4 regions of the Pantoea allii genome follow, and region 2 is predicted to be linked to each of the others. Evidence: predicted binding sites of a transcription regulator. Region 2 holds the regulator's gene; each other region holds the start of a gene.
The links. Region 2 encodes PurR, which represses purine synthesis genes. Its sites were predicted from a motif close to CANGCAAACGTTTGCNTG; they were not measured.
Positions count from the first base shown of each region.

Region 1: the regulator PurR is predicted to act here: its motif matches at 2,339-2,356, upstream of purH (bifunctional phosphoribosylaminoimidazolecarboxamide formyltransferase/IMP cyclohydrolase).
Region 3: the regulator PurR is predicted to act here: its motif matches at 2,517-2,534, upstream of purL (phosphoribosylformylglycinamidine synthase).
Region 4: the regulator PurR is predicted to act here: its motif matches at 2,503-2,520, upstream of QNH99_RS20265 (NCS2 family permease).

Region 1 is NZ_CP125958.1:4,393,085-4,397,270, reverse strand. Features, by position in the region: gene purD (phosphoribosylamine--glycine ligase) at 1-586, opposite strand, end outside; gene purH (bifunctional phosphoribosylaminoimidazolecarboxamide formyltransferase/IMP cyclohydrolase) at 603-2,192, opposite strand; rRNA gene QNH99_RS20560 (16S ribosomal RNA) at 2,824-4,186, shown strand, end outside.
Region 2 is NZ_CP125958.1:2,655,792-2,659,977, reverse strand. Features, by position in the region: gene punC (purine nucleoside transporter PunC) at 1-278, opposite strand, end outside; gene punR (DNA-binding transcriptional activator PunR) at 385-1,290, shown strand; gene purR (HTH-type transcriptional repressor PurR) at 1,287-2,312, opposite strand; gene QNH99_RS12535 (YnhF family membrane protein) at 2,593-2,682, shown strand; gene QNH99_RS12530 (C40 family peptidase) at 2,732-3,553, opposite strand; gene QNH99_RS12525 (Grx4 family monothiol glutaredoxin) at 3,919-4,186, shown strand, end outside.
Region 3 is NZ_CP125958.1:1,268,917-1,273,102, reverse strand. Features, by position in the region: gene purL (phosphoribosylformylglycinamidine synthase) at 1-2,429, opposite strand, end outside; gene mltF (membrane-bound lytic murein transglycosylase MltF) at 2,697-4,154, shown strand; gene tadA (tRNA adenosine(34) deaminase TadA) at 4,151-4,186, opposite strand, start outside.
Region 4 is NZ_CP125958.1:4,322,419-4,326,604, reverse strand. Features, by position in the region: gene QNH99_RS20285 (YjcB family protein) at 1-224, opposite strand, end outside; gene soxS (superoxide response transcriptional regulator SoxS) at 471-896, opposite strand; gene soxR (redox-sensitive transcriptional activator SoxR) at 1,061-1,546, shown strand; gene QNH99_RS20270 (glutathione S-transferase family protein) at 1,586-2,251, shown strand; gene QNH99_RS20265 (NCS2 family permease) at 2,611-3,960, shown strand; gene QNH99_RS20260 (Na+/H+ antiporter) at 4,105-4,186, shown strand, end outside.

The DNA.
Region 1 (4,186 bases), 1.7 Mb from region 2:
TGGCTTCTTCGCCGTCCAGGAACTCTTCAATAACAATACGGTGTCCCGCGTCACCAAACGCATTGCCTGCCAGCATATCGTGCACGGCGTCTTCTGCTTCCTGCAGCGTCATTGCCACAATGACACCTTTACCGGCTGCCAGTCCGTCGGCTTTGATGACAATCGGCGCGCCCTTTTCACGAAGATAAGCCAGCGCAGGGGCGACCTCTGTAAAATTCTGGTACTCCGCACTCGGGATGTTATGACGTGCCAGGAAGTCCTTGGTAAAGGCTTTAGATCCTTCCAGTTGCGCGGCGGCCCGGGTCGGGCCAAAGATTTTTAAGCCCACCGCACGGAACGCATCAACGACACCTGACACCAGCGGCGCTTCAGGGCCAACGATGGTGAGATCGATCTGTTCACGCTGGGCGAAGGCCAGTAAGGCAGGAATATCGGTTGGTGCAATGTCGACGTTCTGCAACGCGGGTTCCAGTGCGGTGCCTGCATTGCCCGGTGCAACAAAAACGGTTTCCGCCAGCGGCGACTGTGCAGCCTTCCAGGCCAGTGCGTGTTCACGTCCGCCGTTACCAATGATTAAAATTTTCATAAAACGCTCCACAGAATTAATGGCGGAAGTGACGCATATCGGTAAAGATCATGGCAATGCCATGCTCATCGGCTGCTGCAATGACTTCATCGTCGCGAATAGAACCGCCCGGCTGAATCACACAGCTGACGCCCACGGCAGCAGCGGCATCAATGCCGTCGCGGAACGGGAAGAAAGCATCGGAAGCCATCGCGGACCCTTTCACTTCCAGACCTTCATCACCGGCTTTAATGCCTGCAATTTTGGCTGAGTAGACGCGGCTCATCTGTCCGGCACCAATGCCGATGGTCATGTTGTCTCGTGCATAGACAATCGCGTTAGACTTAACGAATTTGGCTACTTTCCAGCAGAACAGCGCGTCACGCAACTCCTGCTCTGAAGGCTGGCGCTGACTTACCACGCGTAGCTGGCTGGCATCGACCATACCGAGATCGCGATCCTGAACCAGCAAACCTCCGTTCACACGTTTGAAATCAAGGGCGGCGACCCGACCTTGCCATTTACCGCATACCAGAACGCGGACGTTCTGTTTAGCCGCCGTAATTTTCAGCGCAGCTTCCGTTGCCGCAGGGGCGATGATGACTTCAACAAACTGCCGACTGATGATGGCCTTTGCGGTAGCCTCATCCAGCTCGCGGTTAAAGGCAATAATGCCGCCGAAGGCAGAAGTGGGGTCAGTCTGATAAGCGCGCTCGTAAGCCGCCAGAATGGACTCGCCCACAGCGACACCACAAGGGTTAGCATGTTTGACAATAACGCAGGCGGGCTCAACAAACTCTTTCACGCACTCAAGCGCGGCATCGGTATCCGCGATGTTGTTATAAGACAGCGCTTTGCCCTGCACCTGCCTGGCGGTAGCGACTGATGCTTCCTGCACATCTTCTTCTATATAGAAGGCCGCGTCCTGATGGCTGTTCTCTCCATAGCGCATATCCTGCTTTTTAATGAAGTTAAGATTGAGAGTCCGCGGGAAGCGGCCTGCAGGTTGGCTGGTTTCGCCATGATAAGCCGGGACCAGGCTGCCAAAATAGTTGGCGATCATGCTGTCGTACGCGGCGGTATGTTCAAAAGCTTTAATCGCCAGATCGAAACGGGTTTCGAGCGTGAGCGAGTTCTGGTTGGCGTCCAGCTCGGCGATAATGGCCTGGTAGTCGCTGCTCTTAACCACAATCGCTACGTCTTTGTGGTTTTTGGCTGCCGAACGCACCATCGTTGGGCCGCCAATATCAATATTTTCGACAGCGTCTTCCAGTGAACAATCCGGCTTTGCGACGGTTTGGGCAAAGGGATAAAGGTTTACGACCACCATATCGATAGGGCTGATAGCGTGCTGCGCCATTACGGCATCATCTTGCCCACGACGTCCTAAAATACCGCCGTGTACTTTTGGGTGCAGTGTTTTAACGCGTCCATCCATCATTTCCGGGAAACCGGTGTAGTCAGACACTTCGGTGACGGGCAGTCCCGCCTCTGCCAGCAGGCGAGCGGTACCACCTGTGGAGAGCAGCTCAACACCGCGCTGGGAGAGTGCCTGAGCAAATTCGAGGATGCCGGCTTTATCAGAAACACTGAGCAGGGCGCGGCGTAAAGGACGAGGTTGTGGCATGGTGGTTTTATCCCTTGGCTTTGATTCGCGTAAATAAGAGCGTTACATCAAGCTTGCGTGCTCACTTCTCTATATAGAGAAGCAAAAGCGTAAAAACTTCAGGTAACGCCCCGAAAAGGGGCATCCATTGCGTTGCGGGGCATTGTAGCGAAAACGTTTGCGTGATGCTCGTCTAAATTTAACGCTTCCAGGAATGTGGATAACTTTGTGTGTAACTGCGTATAAAGTGGGGCTTTGCTGTGGAATGCAGCGAACGGTCATTTTTATTGAATTTAGCCCTTGTCAGCCTGAGAGAACTCCCTATAATGCGCCTCCATCGACACGGCACAACGGCTTACGGAATGCGGTGTTGAGAGGTTCAGGAAACTGAGCCGCCGGAGAAAAACTTCTGAAAAAGAAGTTGACTCTGAAGGAGGAAAGCGTAATATACGCCACCTCGCGACAGACGGTTAACCCGCTGTTCGCACTGCTCTTTAACAATTTATCAGACAATCTGTGTGGGCACTCGCAGGATTGATATCAGCGTCTCCGGACGCAAAAAATATCAAGTCTCACGAGTGAACACATAATGAAATTCATTATGACGTTTTACAGATGAGCACCGCTGAACTGGTTTCAGCAAATCAAACTTAAATTGAAGAGTTTGATCATGGCTCAGATTGAACGCTGGCGGCAGGCCTAACACATGCAAGTCGGACGGTAGCACAGAGAGCTTGCTCTCGGGTGACGAGTGGCGGACGGGTGAGTAATGTCTGGGGATCTGCCCGATAGAGGGGGATAACCACTGGAAACGGTGGCTAATACCGCATAACGTCGCAAGACCAAAGAGGGGGACCTTCGGGCCTCTCACTATCGGATGAACCCAGATGGGATTAGCTAGTAGGCGGGGTAACGGCCCACCTAGGCGACGATCCCTAGCTGGTCTGAGAGGATGACCAGCCACACTGGAACTGAGACACGGTCCAGACTCCTACGGGAGGCAGCAGTGGGGAATATTGCACAATGGGCGCAAGCCTGATGCAGCCATGCCGCGTGTATGAAGAAGGCCTTCGGGTTGTAAAGTACTTTCAGCGGGGAGGAAGGCATTGTGGTTAATAACCGCAGTGATTGACGTTACCCGCAGAAGAAGCACCGGCTAACTCCGTGCCAGCAGCCGCGGTAATACGGAGGGTGCAAGCGTTAATCGGAATTACTGGGCGTAAAGCGCACGCAGGCGGTCTGTTAAGTCAGATGTGAAATCCCCGGGCTTAACCTGGGAACTGCATTTGAAACTGGCAGGCTTGAGTCTCGTAGAGGGGGGTAGAATTCCAGGTGTAGCGGTGAAATGCGTAGAGATCTGGAGGAATACCGGTGGCGAAGGCGGCCCCCTGGACGAAGACTGACGCTCAGGTGCGAAAGCGTGGGGAGCAAACAGGATTAGATACCCTGGTAGTCCACGCCGTAAACGATGTCGACTTGGAGGTTGTTCCCTTGAGGAGTGGCTTCCGGAGCTAACGCGTTAAGTCGACCGCCTGGGGAGTACGGCCGCAAGGTTAAAACTCAAATGAATTGACGGGGGCCCGCACAAGCGGTGGAGCATGTGGTTTAATTCGATGCAACGCGAAGAACCTTACCTACTCTTGACATCCACGGAATTCGGCAGAGATGCCTTAGTGCCTTCGGGAACCGTGAGACAGGTGCTGCATGGCTGTCGTCAGCTCGTGTTGTGAAATGTTGGGTTAAGTCCCGCAACGAGCGCAACCCTTATCCTTTGTTGCCAGCGATTCGGTCGGGAACTCAAAGGAGACTGCCGGTGATAAACCGGAGGAAGGTGGGGATGACGTCAAGTCATCATGGCCCTTACGAGTAGGGCTACACACGTGCTACAATGGCGCATACAAAGAGAAGCGACCTCGCGAGAGCAAGCGGACCTCATAAAGTGCGTCGTAGTCCGGATCGGAGTCTGCAACTCGACTCCGTGAAGTCGGAATCGCTAGTAATCGTGGATCAGAATG
Region 2 (4,186 bases):
TCCTCCACCCACAGCATCCCTGCGCAACCCAGGGCAAACAAGCTCAGACCGGCAAGCAATACCGGCTTACGCCCAATACGGTCAGACAGCGGGCCCCATACCAGTTGACCGCAGGCAAAACCCGCCAGAAACAGGCTCATGCTGGCGCTGATCATACCCGCTGAGGTGTTGAAACTTTGCTGCATAGCCCCGAAGGCAGGCAGATACATGTCGGTCGCCAGAAAGCCCAGCATACTGAGCACGGCAAGATAGGGAATGAATCCTTTTGAAGCTGACATCTGATTCTCTTTTTTGCAGGATAAACGCGGGGAGTGTAAAAGCTGTACTTCATGCTGTGAAACGGTAAAATTTGCCTGTTGCTGTTAAAAAATTTGAAGGCAGAATATGTGGTCTGAATATGCGCTTGAAGTGGTCGATGCTGTCGCGCGCGGTGGCAGTTTCAGTGCCGCCGCACAGGAGTTGCACCGTGTGCCTTCTGCTATCAGCTATACCGTCCGTCAGCTTGAAACCTGGCTGGCCGTGCCGCTGTTTGAACGTCAGCACCGTGAGGTGGTTTTAACCCCTGCGGGAGAACATTTTGTGCGCGAAGGGCGCAGCGTCATCAAAAAAATGGATGCCACCCGGCGACAGTGTCAGCAGTTAGCCAATGGCTGGCGTGGTCAGATAGGCATAGCCGTGGACTGTATTGTCAAACCGCAGCGGACCCGGCAATTTGTCAGGGATTTCTATCGCCACTTTCCCGATATGGAGCTGCACATCAGTTATGAAGTGTTTAACGGTGTCTGGGATGCGTTGGCAGACGGACGGGTTGATGTGGCGATAGGGGCAACGCAGGCTATTCCGGTGGGCGGTCGGTTTGCGTTTCGCGATATGGGCACCCTGAACTGGCGCTGTATTGTCGCGCGACAGCATCCGTTAACCCAGGTGAGCAGACTGGATGATGATGCGTTGCGCAACTGGCCGTCGCTGGTGCTGGAAGACACCTCGCGTGCTTTACCGCGCCGCATGACCTGGGCGCTGGATAATCAACGTCGGCTGGTGGTGCCTGAATGGCAGACCGGGCTGGACTGCGTCCGTGCCGGACTCTGCGTGGCGATGGTGCCCGGGCATTTAGCCCGTCCGCTGCTGGATAGCGGCGAGGTGAGCGAACTTGCCTTGCCTCAGGCTTTTCCTGAAAGCCCTTGCTGCGTCAGCTGGGCGGAAGATCGCGCATCACCGGCATTGGGCTGGCTTCTCAATTACCTGGGTGATGCGCAAACGCTAAATCAGGAGTGGTTAAGCGAGGATTAACGACGGTAATCGCGGTAAGGGCCATAGCCCACAGAGCGTCGCTCAATCAGCGTCGGGTGGACTTCGATAGTTTGTGACTCTTCGCGCTTGCTGGTGATGCGGTCCAGCAGCATCTCCAGCGCTTTCTCGCCTAACTGCGCTTTGGGCTGATGTACGGTTGTCAGTGCGGGCGTGAAGTAGCGCGCATTGCGCACGTTGTCGTAACCAATCACCGAAATATCCTGGGGAACGCGCAGGCCCATTTCATCTGCCGCACAGATAGCGCCCATGGCCATAATATCGCCTCCGCAGAAGACGGCACTGGGCCGTTGTTTTTGCGACAGGATTTGCTGCATAGCCTGATAACCGGATTCTGGTTCAAAGTCACCCTGCACAATCCATTCTGAGCGGGGCTGAATACCAGCTTCTTCCAGCGCCTTAAGGAAACCCGCATGACGACCGCCGCCGGTATTACGCTCCATCTGCCCCGGAATCGCGCCAATGTCACGATGCCCGCGCTCAATCAAATAGCGACCGGCCAGGTAGCCGCCCTGAAAAGCGTTATCCAGTACGGTATCGGTAAAGTCGGCACGTGATTCGCCCCAGTCCATGACCACCATAGGAATATTGCGGTTGGCTTCCAGCATTTGCAGCAAATCATCCGGATACTCCGAACACATCACCAGCAGCCCATCAACGCGTTTTTGCGCCATCATCGACAGATAGGCGCGCTGTTTTTGCAGGTCGTTATGCGCGTTACCCAGAATCAGGGTATAGCCTTTTTCAAAGCAGTGATTCTCAACGGCTTCGATAATTTCGGCGAAGTAGGGCGCTTCGCTGGACGTCGCTAACAAGCCCAGCGTTTTGGTGTGATTCACCTTCAGGCTGCGTGCCACGGCGCTTGGCGAATAATGTAATTCCCGAATCGCTTCCCATACTGCTTCGCGAGTATTTTCCGCAACAAAGCGGGTTTTATTAATCACGTGAGAAACGGTTGTGGTGGATACACCTGCGCGTTTCGCCACATCTTTAATTGTTGCCATGAAAATCAAACTCCCGGGCTTACCTAACATGTTGATAAGCATGTTGTTAAACGTTTGCGTCAGCGGACGGTTATTTCTGCAAAAAAAGCGTTTTTCTGGCCGGTAATGGGATATCGGGGCAGGAAATAACGTCTGAAAAAAGTGCTGGTGCAACCGATGTTGCGCGCTGTTGCGCAACAAAGGGGGGATTCTAACAAGGCTGCACGGATAAAACGAGATTTTTACCCGCGCGTATGGGAAAATCCCTTAACCCTACAAAAAGCATGGCTAAGGAGTTGTGATGAGTACCGATTTGAAACTGTCATTAATGACAACGGCAGCAGCACTGTTGATGATTATCGCGTTTAGCTTTACCGCTATTCTGAACTAATAAAAAAGCCGGGAAGGTTTCCCTTTCCCGGCTTTTTAAATAATGACGTTTAGCGAACGGTTTTTGGCGTCATAACCCGACGCGCACCAATGTAGTGGCGCTGCCAATAATCTTCGCTTAACGCACTGATTTGAATATCTTTACCGGTACGCGGTGACTGAATAAATTTACCGTTGCCCAGGTAAACCCCAACGTGATCGGCGGTGCCTCGTCCATTAATGCGGAAGAACACCAGATCGCCTTTCTCCAGCGCTTCACGATTCACCGGCGCAGCATCACGCAGATGGTACATTTCGTTAGCGGTACGTGGGATTTTAAACTTCACGACATCTTTGTACGCGTACCAGACCAGGCCGCTGCAATCAAAACCGGTATGGGGTGATTTACCGCCCCACTGATAGCGCTTACCCAGTTGGCCCATCAGCTTCGCCATCGCGGTTTCACGCGCTTTTTGATAACGCTGGCGGTGTGCACTGCTCATTTTGATGGTGCCGGTTTCTTTGCTGTCGGCACTGGCCACTTTCACCGCACGTTGATGACCGTAACGTTTTTTACTGGTGGCGTTGGCCGCGACTTTCTTCGTTAGCGCCTTACGTGAACTCGCTGTTTTGGTGAGGGTTTTATGAGAGTGAACCGTGTGAGTGGCATTTTTACTGGTTTTAAGTGTTTTACTGGCTTTTTGCACTGTAGAGGGACGGCTCTTTTTCGCCGAGGCTTTAACCGTGCGTCGTTTGCGCCGCTCATCTTCGCGCGCACTTTTTTTCTCTACCTTATGCAAGCTGGCCTTAACCGGCGCCTGCGGTGATGCCGCGGCGACATTAAAGAACAGTTGCGCAAAAGCCAGAATAAGAAGCGTAATAATTGAACGCATAGTCCGTTTACTGGTTAAGCTGTCAGATCCAACAGGTGTCTGACAAGGGTAAGAAAAATCTGATCAAGGATCAGTGCCGAAGACATTCTAGTCCAGTTTTTTTTAAAACAGTAAGTCCTTTTTTTATTAATTAATGACTTGGGTAAAAATCAGGCATAAATAAGCAATTTCAGTAGCTTAAGTCAGCAAAATTATTGCAAATTATTAATGAGTTCATTCCGGCTATCATTCTTGTCCCGGGAGTAAACCCCCAGCAGACTTAACAAACATGGCGATTTACCCCTGGCCGGCACAAAATCTCGTTTTCAGTCCTGGAGGGAAGTCGCTACAATAAAGAAACACGAAGTGACGAATTAAGGAAGGCAATAATGAGTACTGTAGAAAAAATTCAGCGCCAGATCGCAGAAAACCCGATCCTGCTGTACATGAAAGGTTCGCCGAAACTGCCAAGCTGCGGTTTCTCTGCTCAGGCGGTTCAGGCGCTGTCTGCCTGTGGTGAGCGCTTCGCTTACGTGGATATTCTGCAGAACCCGGATATTCGCGCAGAGCTGCCAAAATTTGCCAACTGGCCAACCTTTCCGCAGTTGTGGGTGGATGGTGAACTGGTCGGCGGCTGCGACATTATTGTTGAGA
Region 3 (4,186 bases), 1.4 Mb from region 2:
TCTTCTACACGGGCAAACGCGGTAATCACCAGAGACAGAGGCGAGGTCATTTCGCGCTGTTCGGTGCCTTCCTGCCAGCGGGTTTTCATCGACATGGAGTCTTTACCCACCGGAATGGTGATGCCAAGTGCCGGGCACAGCTCTTCACCGACGGCTTTTACAGCGTCATACAGGCCAGCGTCTTCACCCGGATGGCCTGCTGCCGACATCCAGTTAGCCGAAAGTTTCACGCGCTTCAAAGAACCGACCGGCGTGGCCGCAAGGTTAGTCAGTGCTTCACCGACGGCCAGACGGGCGGAGGCGGCAAAGTCGAGTAGCGCCACAGGGGCGCGCTCGCCCAGCGCGAAGGCCTCACCATGGTAGCTGTCGAGGCTGGCCGTTGTTACGGCACAGTTGGCGACCGGGATCTGCCAGGGGCCGACCATCTGATCGCGCGCCACCATGCCGGTTACGCTGCGGTCGCCTATGGTGATCAGGAAGGTTTTTTCCGCCACGGTCGGCAAGTGCAGCACACGGTTCACCGCATCCGTCAGCGTGATGCCGTCGCGCTGGAGTGGGTGCCCCTGAGCCTGCTGTTTCACCACATCGCGGGTCATTTTCGGGGTTTTCCCCAACAACACATCCAGCGGCATATCAATCGGGCTGTTAGAGAAGTGGCTGTCTTCCAGCGTCAGATGCAGCTCCTCGGTGGCTTCACCAATAACCGCATAAGGCGCACGCTCACGCTGACAAATAGCAGCAAACTCGGCCAGCTTCTCTGGGGCGACGGCCATCACATAACGCTCTTGTGATTCATTACACCAGACTTCAAGCGGGCTCATTCCCGGTTCGTCACTGAGGATATCGCGCAGGTTAAAGCGGCCACCGCGACCACCATCGCTGACCAGTTCCGGCATCGCGTTGGACAATCCGCCTGCGCCCACATCGTGGATAAACAGAATGGGGTTGTCATCGCCCAACTGCCAACAGCGGTCAATGACTTCCTGGCAACGGCGCTCCATTTCTGGATTGTCACGCTGCACTGACGCAAAATCGAGATCGGCATCGGACTGACCCGACGCCATTGATGATGCAGCACCGCCACCCAGGCCGATATTCATCGCCGGCCCACCCAGCACGATCAGTTTGGCACCCACGGTGATTTCACCCTTCTGCACGTGATCGGCACGGATATTTCCGATACCGCCAGCCAGCATAATGGGTTTGTGGTAGCCACGCAGTTCAGTGCCGTTGTGGCTGTTAACCTGCTCTTCGTAGGTACGGAAGTAGCCGTTTAAGGCTGGACGACCAAATTCGTTGTTAAACGCCGCGCCGCCCAGTGGGCCTTCGGTCATGATATCCAGCGCGCTGACGATGCGCGCAGGCTTGCCAAAATCCTCTTCCCATGGCTGTTCAAAGCCGGGAATACGCAGATTCGATACCGAGAAACCGACCAGGCCAGCCTTCGGCTTTGCGCCTCGTCCGGTTGCGCCCTCATCACGAATCTCACCGCCGGAGCCGGTTGCCGCGCCAGGCCAGGGGGAAATCGCGGTGGGATGGTTGTGGGTTTCAACCTTCATCAGAATGTGCGCCGCTTCCTGGTGATAGGCGTATTCGCCTTTCTCAGCATCCGCGAAGAAGCGTCCCACCTCAGAGCCTTCCATGACCGCAGCGTTATCTTTGTAGGCTGACAGAACATAATCCGGTGTTTGCTCGAAGGTGTTTTTAATCATTTTAAACAGCGATTTAGGCTGTTTTTCGCCGTCGATAATCCAGTCAGCGTTAAAAATCTTGTGACGACAATGCTCAGAGTTCGCCTGGGCAAACATATAAAGCTCAATGTCGTTTGGATTGCGCCCCAGTGCGGTAAAGGCAGCCAGCAGATAATCAATTTCGTCTTCTGCCAGCGCCAGTCCCAGCGTCATATTGGCTTCAACCAGCGCCTGACGGCCTTCACCGAGCACATCGACGCTTTTGACCGGCTGAGGTTCATGGTGAGCAAACAGCTGCTCGGCCTGATTGAAATCGCTGTACACCGTTTCCATCATGCGGTCATGAAGGAGCGCCGCCAGCGCCTGCCACTGGGTTTCCGTCAGTTCAGGCGCCTGGACATAAAAGGCCATGCCGCGTTCCAGACGACGCACCTGCGAAAGATCGCAGTTGTGGGCAATGTCAGTGGCTTTCGATGACCACGGTGAAATGGTGCCAGGACGCGGCGTCACCAGCAGTAAACGCCCTTGTGGCGCATGTTCAGCGAGAGAAGGGCCGTACTTGAGCAGGCGCTGCAGACGGGACGTTTCATCCTCGCTCAGCGGCGCGCTGACATCGGCAAAATGGACGTACTCAGCGTAAATATCACTCACCGGCAGATGAGCGTCCTGAAAGCGGGTCAGCAGTTTGTTTACACGAAATGCCGACAGGGCGGGCGAACCACGCAGAATTTCCATCATAAGATCTCTCGTCTTCGAAGCGCCGGGCGACGCTTCATTGGGCGCAACAGGGGAAAACGGGGCGTATTATAGAGAAACCCACTCCGCGACGAAACCGTTTGCGCAAAATTTATGGCCAACAAGATTTGCCTGAAATTTGCGCAAAACTTGCTTTATAAGTTGCTCTACCTGAGTTTGTTGCGCAAAATGCCCCTCGCTCTGGGAGTTAAAACAAGATCAATACTGCCTTAAAAGACAGAGGCCTTGGAGCCATCGAGAGATAACTATTTGAAACGCCTAAAATTTAATTATCTGGTTATCGGTCTTCTCACCGTGCTGCTGGCTTTGGCACTGTGGCCGTCCATCCCCTGGTACGGTGGTGGACAAGATACGATCTCACAGATTAAATCACGGGGAGTGCTGCGCGTCAGTACCGTAAACTCGCCGTTGACTTACTACACCGTGAACAAAGCACCGGCCGGGATGGACTACGAGCTGGCGAAGCGTTTTGCCGATTATTTGGGCGTGAAGCTCGACATAACCGTGCGCGCTAACCTCAGTGACCTGTTTGATGCGCTCGACGATGGCAAAGCCGATTTGCTGGCGGCGGGCCTTATCTACAACGATGAGCGCCTGAATCGCTATCAAACCGGCCCCGGTTACTACAGCGTTTCGCAGCAGCTGGTTTATCGCGTGGATAAACCCCGGCCGAAAAACCTGGGTGACCTGAAGGGACGGCTGGTGGTTGCCTCAGGATCGGCCTACCTGTCGACGTTAAAGAGCGCCAGGACAAAGCAGTATCCCGATCTCGACTGGGCCATTTCGACCGATCAAAGTCCAAAAGCCCTGCTGGAAGCCGTGGCAGAAGGCAAGCTGGATTACACGATTGGCGATTCCGTAACGATTGCCCTGCTTCAGCGCATTCATCCTCAGTTAGCCGTTGCCTTCGACGTCACGGATGAAGAACCCGTTACGTGGTACCTGCCCCATGACAGTGATGACAGCCTGAATGCTGCGATGCTGGATTTCTTTAACAGCATGGGAGAAGAAGGCGCGATGGCCCGACTGGAGGAGAAATACCTTGGTCACGTCGGCACCTTCGACTACGTAGATACGCGCACCTTCCTGCGTTCCATTGATAACGTCCTGCCTGACATTAAGCCGCTGTTCGAGAAGTATGCCAATAATATCGACTGGCGATTACTGGCAGCCATTTCCTATCAGGAATCGCACTGGAATCCGCAGGCAACCTCGCCGACCGGCGTGCGCGGCATGATGATGTTAACGCGTAACACCGCTGACAGCGTTGAAGTGGGTGACCGTACCGATCCCGAGCAGAGTATTCGTGGCGGGAGCCAGTATCTGCAAAACATGATGGAAAAGGTGCCACAAACCATTCCGGAAGATGAACGTATCTGGTTTGCGCTGGCGGCGTATAACATGGGCTATGCCCATATGCTGGATGTGCGTAAGCTCACCGCGAAACAGGGCGGTAACCCGGACAGCTGGGCTGACGTGAAACTCCGTTTACCCATGTTGAGTCAAAAGCGTTACTACACGCAAACCACTTATGGCTATGCGCGCGGGCAGGAAGCCTACAACTACGTAGAGAATATTCGCAAGTATGAGATTAGCCTGGTGGGCTATTTGCAGGAGCAGGAAAAACACCTTGCCCAACAGGCCGCTCTGGAAGCGGAGATGGGCAAAGGTTATCCTGCCGTCACGCCCGAGGTGGCAATGAACTAACTGTCGCGCTGCGCCTGACGCAGCGCTTTTTG
Region 4 (4,186 bases), 1.7 Mb from region 2:
GAGACGCTGAAAAAATGGTGTACGTTTTCCATACTCAGCGTGATGCCCATCAAGCCCGTCACAAACCAGCACGACATTCCCACGCCAACGCTGCCACAGATAAATGCCATCACGTGATGGCTATCCTGGCGAAGTCGGGTTTTTAACGTGCTGGCAAAGAACATCATTACAGCGCTCAACAATTCCCAGCGCATAACAAGAAAACTGGTGGTTAAGGTAGCCATCAATTTTGACCTCAAAATCGGAGTTTACGCCTGACTGTCTGCGAGCATCACGTCGGCGGAAAAGTCTGTCAGGTCGGGCTCTTTCGTCGGCAACAAATGTCATAATGTGATGTGGATCACACTATAGCATTCGATTTTCCAATTTTGTACAAAATTTGTCTGGTTTTTCAGCAGAAGTGGGTGGCGGGTGCAGGGGAAGGAAACCTGAGAAAAGCGGTGTGCGCCCAGCCAGGCGCACGGTGATATTCAGCTAACCGGACAGCACTCGCCCATGGTGCGCTGGGTAAAGCTGGTCATATTGTCGCTGCAGTCAAAACTCATCAGGCGCGGACGCTGAATCGTCTGGCGGCGCATAGCATGGCGATAAGCCGTGGGCGTTTGGGAAAACTGGCGGCGAAACACCCTGGAGAAGGTCTGCTGCGAGTCATAACCATATTGCATCGCAATATCGAATACCGGGCGCTGAGTTTGCCGCAGCGCTTCTGCGGCCAGAGTCAGACGGCGTTCACGAATATAACCACCCAACGTTTGTTTCGTCACGCTACGGAACATACGTTGCAGATGCCATTTCGAATAGCCTGATTTCGCGGCCACTTCATCAATTGACAGGCTCTTATCCAGGTTTTGGTCAATCCAGTGTGTCAGTGAATGAATGATCTCTTCTTGTATCATGGCCTCATCCTTCTGGTGAATTTCCCCGTGCGTTCATGCTGCCTTTGCGCGCGAGTCGCGATGAAAATCGCGCCCGTTTGCTGGCGAATGACGTCGTGAGGGAGCGTGTCGTTCTGATGGGAAAAGAGTATAATTCCTCAAGTTAACTTGAGGTAAAGTGCCAAATGAAAAAAGATCGCAATTACCCAAAACCGGTGCTGACACCGGGTGAAGTGGCGCGCCGCAGCGGCGTGGCCGTCTCTGCGCTGCATTTTTATGAAAGCAAAGGGCTCATCTTTAGCACCCGCAATAACGGAAATCAGCGACGCTACAGCCGTGATGTTCTGCGACGGGTCGCCATTATTAAAATTGCACAGCGCATTGGGATTCCGCTTGCCAGCGTCAGCGACAGCCTTGAAAACATGCCGGCGGATAAACGTATGTCGGCTCAGGACTGGGGCAATCTGACCCAGCACTGGCGCGACGAACTGGATAAGCGCATCGAAACGCTAACGCGCCTGCGTAACGATTTGGATGGTTGCATTGGCTGTGGATGTTTATCGATGCGTGACTGTCCGCTGCGCAATCCCGGCGATCGGCTGGGGCAGCAGGGTTCGGGCGCGGTACTGCTTGATCCTGAACAGGATGGTGCACTGCATAAGACAAGGTGACGTCTATACTTGCTGCATATTCACTGACAGGGAATCATGATGATCACCGTTCACCATCTTGAACAATCGCGCTCTCACCGGGTGCTGTGGATGCTGGAAGAGCTGGAAGTGCCTTACCAGGTCAAACGCTATCAGCGTGAACCCACGATGCTGGCGCCGGACGCGTTAAAAAAAGTGCATCCGTTAGGAAAGTCGCCGGTTATCACCGATGACAATCGCGTGGTGGCCGAGTCCGGGGCGATCCTTGAGTATCTGGAAGAGAAGTACGACAGCGAAAGGCGGCTGCAGATCACCGACGAAGAGGCACGGCTGCAGGCGCGTTACTGGCTACATTACGCCGAAGGTTCACTGATGCCGCTGCTGGTCATGAAGTTGGTTTTTGGCCGCCTTGGCAGCGCGCCTGTGCCGTGGTTGCTGCGTCCCATCGGTGCGGCGCTCGGCAAAGGCGTTCAGAAAGCCTGGCTGGATAAACAACTTACCTTGCATAAGCAGGTGATTGAAGATCACCTCTCGGTGCATCCGTGGTTTGCCGGTCAGCGTTTCAGCATTGCTGATGTGCAGATGAGCTTTCCGATTCTGGCGCTGAGCCAGCGCGCCGGACTGAAGGATGCCCCCGCCACACAAAAATGGTTAACGACCGTGCAACAGCGTGCGGCCTGGCAACGGGCCATTCAGCAAGGCGGTGAAATTCATCTTTCGGGCTGATCGCGCATTATCCTGTCCTATCGGATGACGCCGCCCGGCGTCATCTTCGTCTGCTTTCTCGATAATGCGGCGTAATCATCACCGCATCCTGACGCACTGAATGTTACACGATAGTATCAAGAGCATCCCCGATGTTATCGACCTGATCTTTATAGCCAGGAATCCTCACAGAGCGGTTGAAAAGCGGCGGGAAAACGCCGGATAATCGGCCCCCTTTAAACGGGGACGTACGACGCCCCGTTCTGTGCGGCTAAGTAAACGTTTGCCTTTTTGTCGGCAGCCTGTTGGCGATGACAGCTTTCAGGGAAGTCAGGGCGGTTACCGCGCGATCCAACAACAAAAATTTTTGAGGCTCAACTATGTCAATTGAATCACGCCCCGCCAGTGGAAAACTGGATGCCTGGTTCGCCATTTCGGCCCGAGGCAGTAGCGTGCGGCAGGAAATTGTCGCCGGGCTGACCACCTTTCTCGCCATGGTTTATTCGGTGATCGTGGTGCCTGGCATGCTCGGTAAAGCGGGGTTTTCACCTTCGGCGGTGTTTGTGGCTACCTGCCTGGTGGCGAGCGTTGGATCGATCATCATGGGGCTGTGGGCCAATTTACCCCTGGCCATTGGCTGTGCCATTTCACTGACGGCTTTTACGGCCTTTAGCCTCGTCCTGGGTCAACACATTAGCGTTCCGGTCGCGCTGGGGGCCGTGTTCCTGATGGGCCTGCTTTTTACCCTGATCTCCACCACCGGGATTCGCGCCTGGATCTTACGTAATCTGCCGATGGGCGTCGCCCACGGCACCGGCATTGGGATTGGCCTGTTTCTGCTGCTGATTGCGGCAGACAACGTTGGGCTGGTCGTCAGAAACCCGGCCTCAGGTTTACCCGTTGCGCTGGGCCATTTTACGTCGTTCCCCGTCATGATGTCTTTGCTGGGGCTGGCTGCGATTTTCGGCCTGGAAAAACGCCGTGTCCCGGGCGGCATTTTACTCACCGTTATTGCGATTTCTGCGCTGGGGCTGGCGTTCGATCCGTCCGTGCGCTGGCTGGGACTGTTTGCCTTGCCCAGCCTGCGTGATGCGCAGGGCGAGTCACTGTTATTCAGTCTCGACATCATGGGCGCTTTGCAGCCTGCGGTCTTGCCCAGCGTGCTGGCGTTAGTGATGACGGCGGTCTTTGATGCCACCGGTACGATCCGCGCGGTGGCGGGCCAGGCTAACCTGCTGGATAAAGACGGGCAAATCATTAACGGCGGCCGGGCGCTGACCACGGATTCCGTCAGTAGCCTGTTTGCCGGCCTTGTGGGTGCCTCACCGGCGGCCGTGTACATCGAGTCTGCCGCCGGGACGGCGGCAGGGGGCAAAACCGGCCTGACGGCCATTGTTGTTGGCCTCCTGTTTTTACTCATTCTGTTTATGTCTCCGCTGGCTTATCTGGTGCCGGCGTACGCTACCGCGCCTGCGTTGATGTACGTTGGCCTGCTGATGCTGAGTAACGTGGCAAAGATCGACTTCGGTGACTTCGTTGATGCCATGTCCGGTCTGCTCACGGCGGTGATCATCGTGCTGACCTGTAACATCGTTACCGGCATCATGATCGGTTTCGCGACCCTGGTGGTGGGCCGTCTGTTTGCGGGTGAGTGGCGCAGGCTAAACGTGGGCACGGTGGTGATCGCCGTCGCGTTAGTCGCTTTTTATGCCGGAGGCTGGGCGATCTGACTGTTCAACCGGACGTGCCGCGGCATGTCCGGAATTATCCGCTTTTTGCTCGTTGAAGCACGCGTAGCTTTTCCCGCCCTCGCCAGTTTGTTTTACACTTTTAACCTAATGTTGATTCGAAGATAACTACCGCCTAAGGAAAGCATGGAAATCTTTTTTACTATTTTGATTATGACGCTGGTGGTCTCGCTCTCCGGGGTGGCTGCCCGTATTCTGCCTTTTCAGA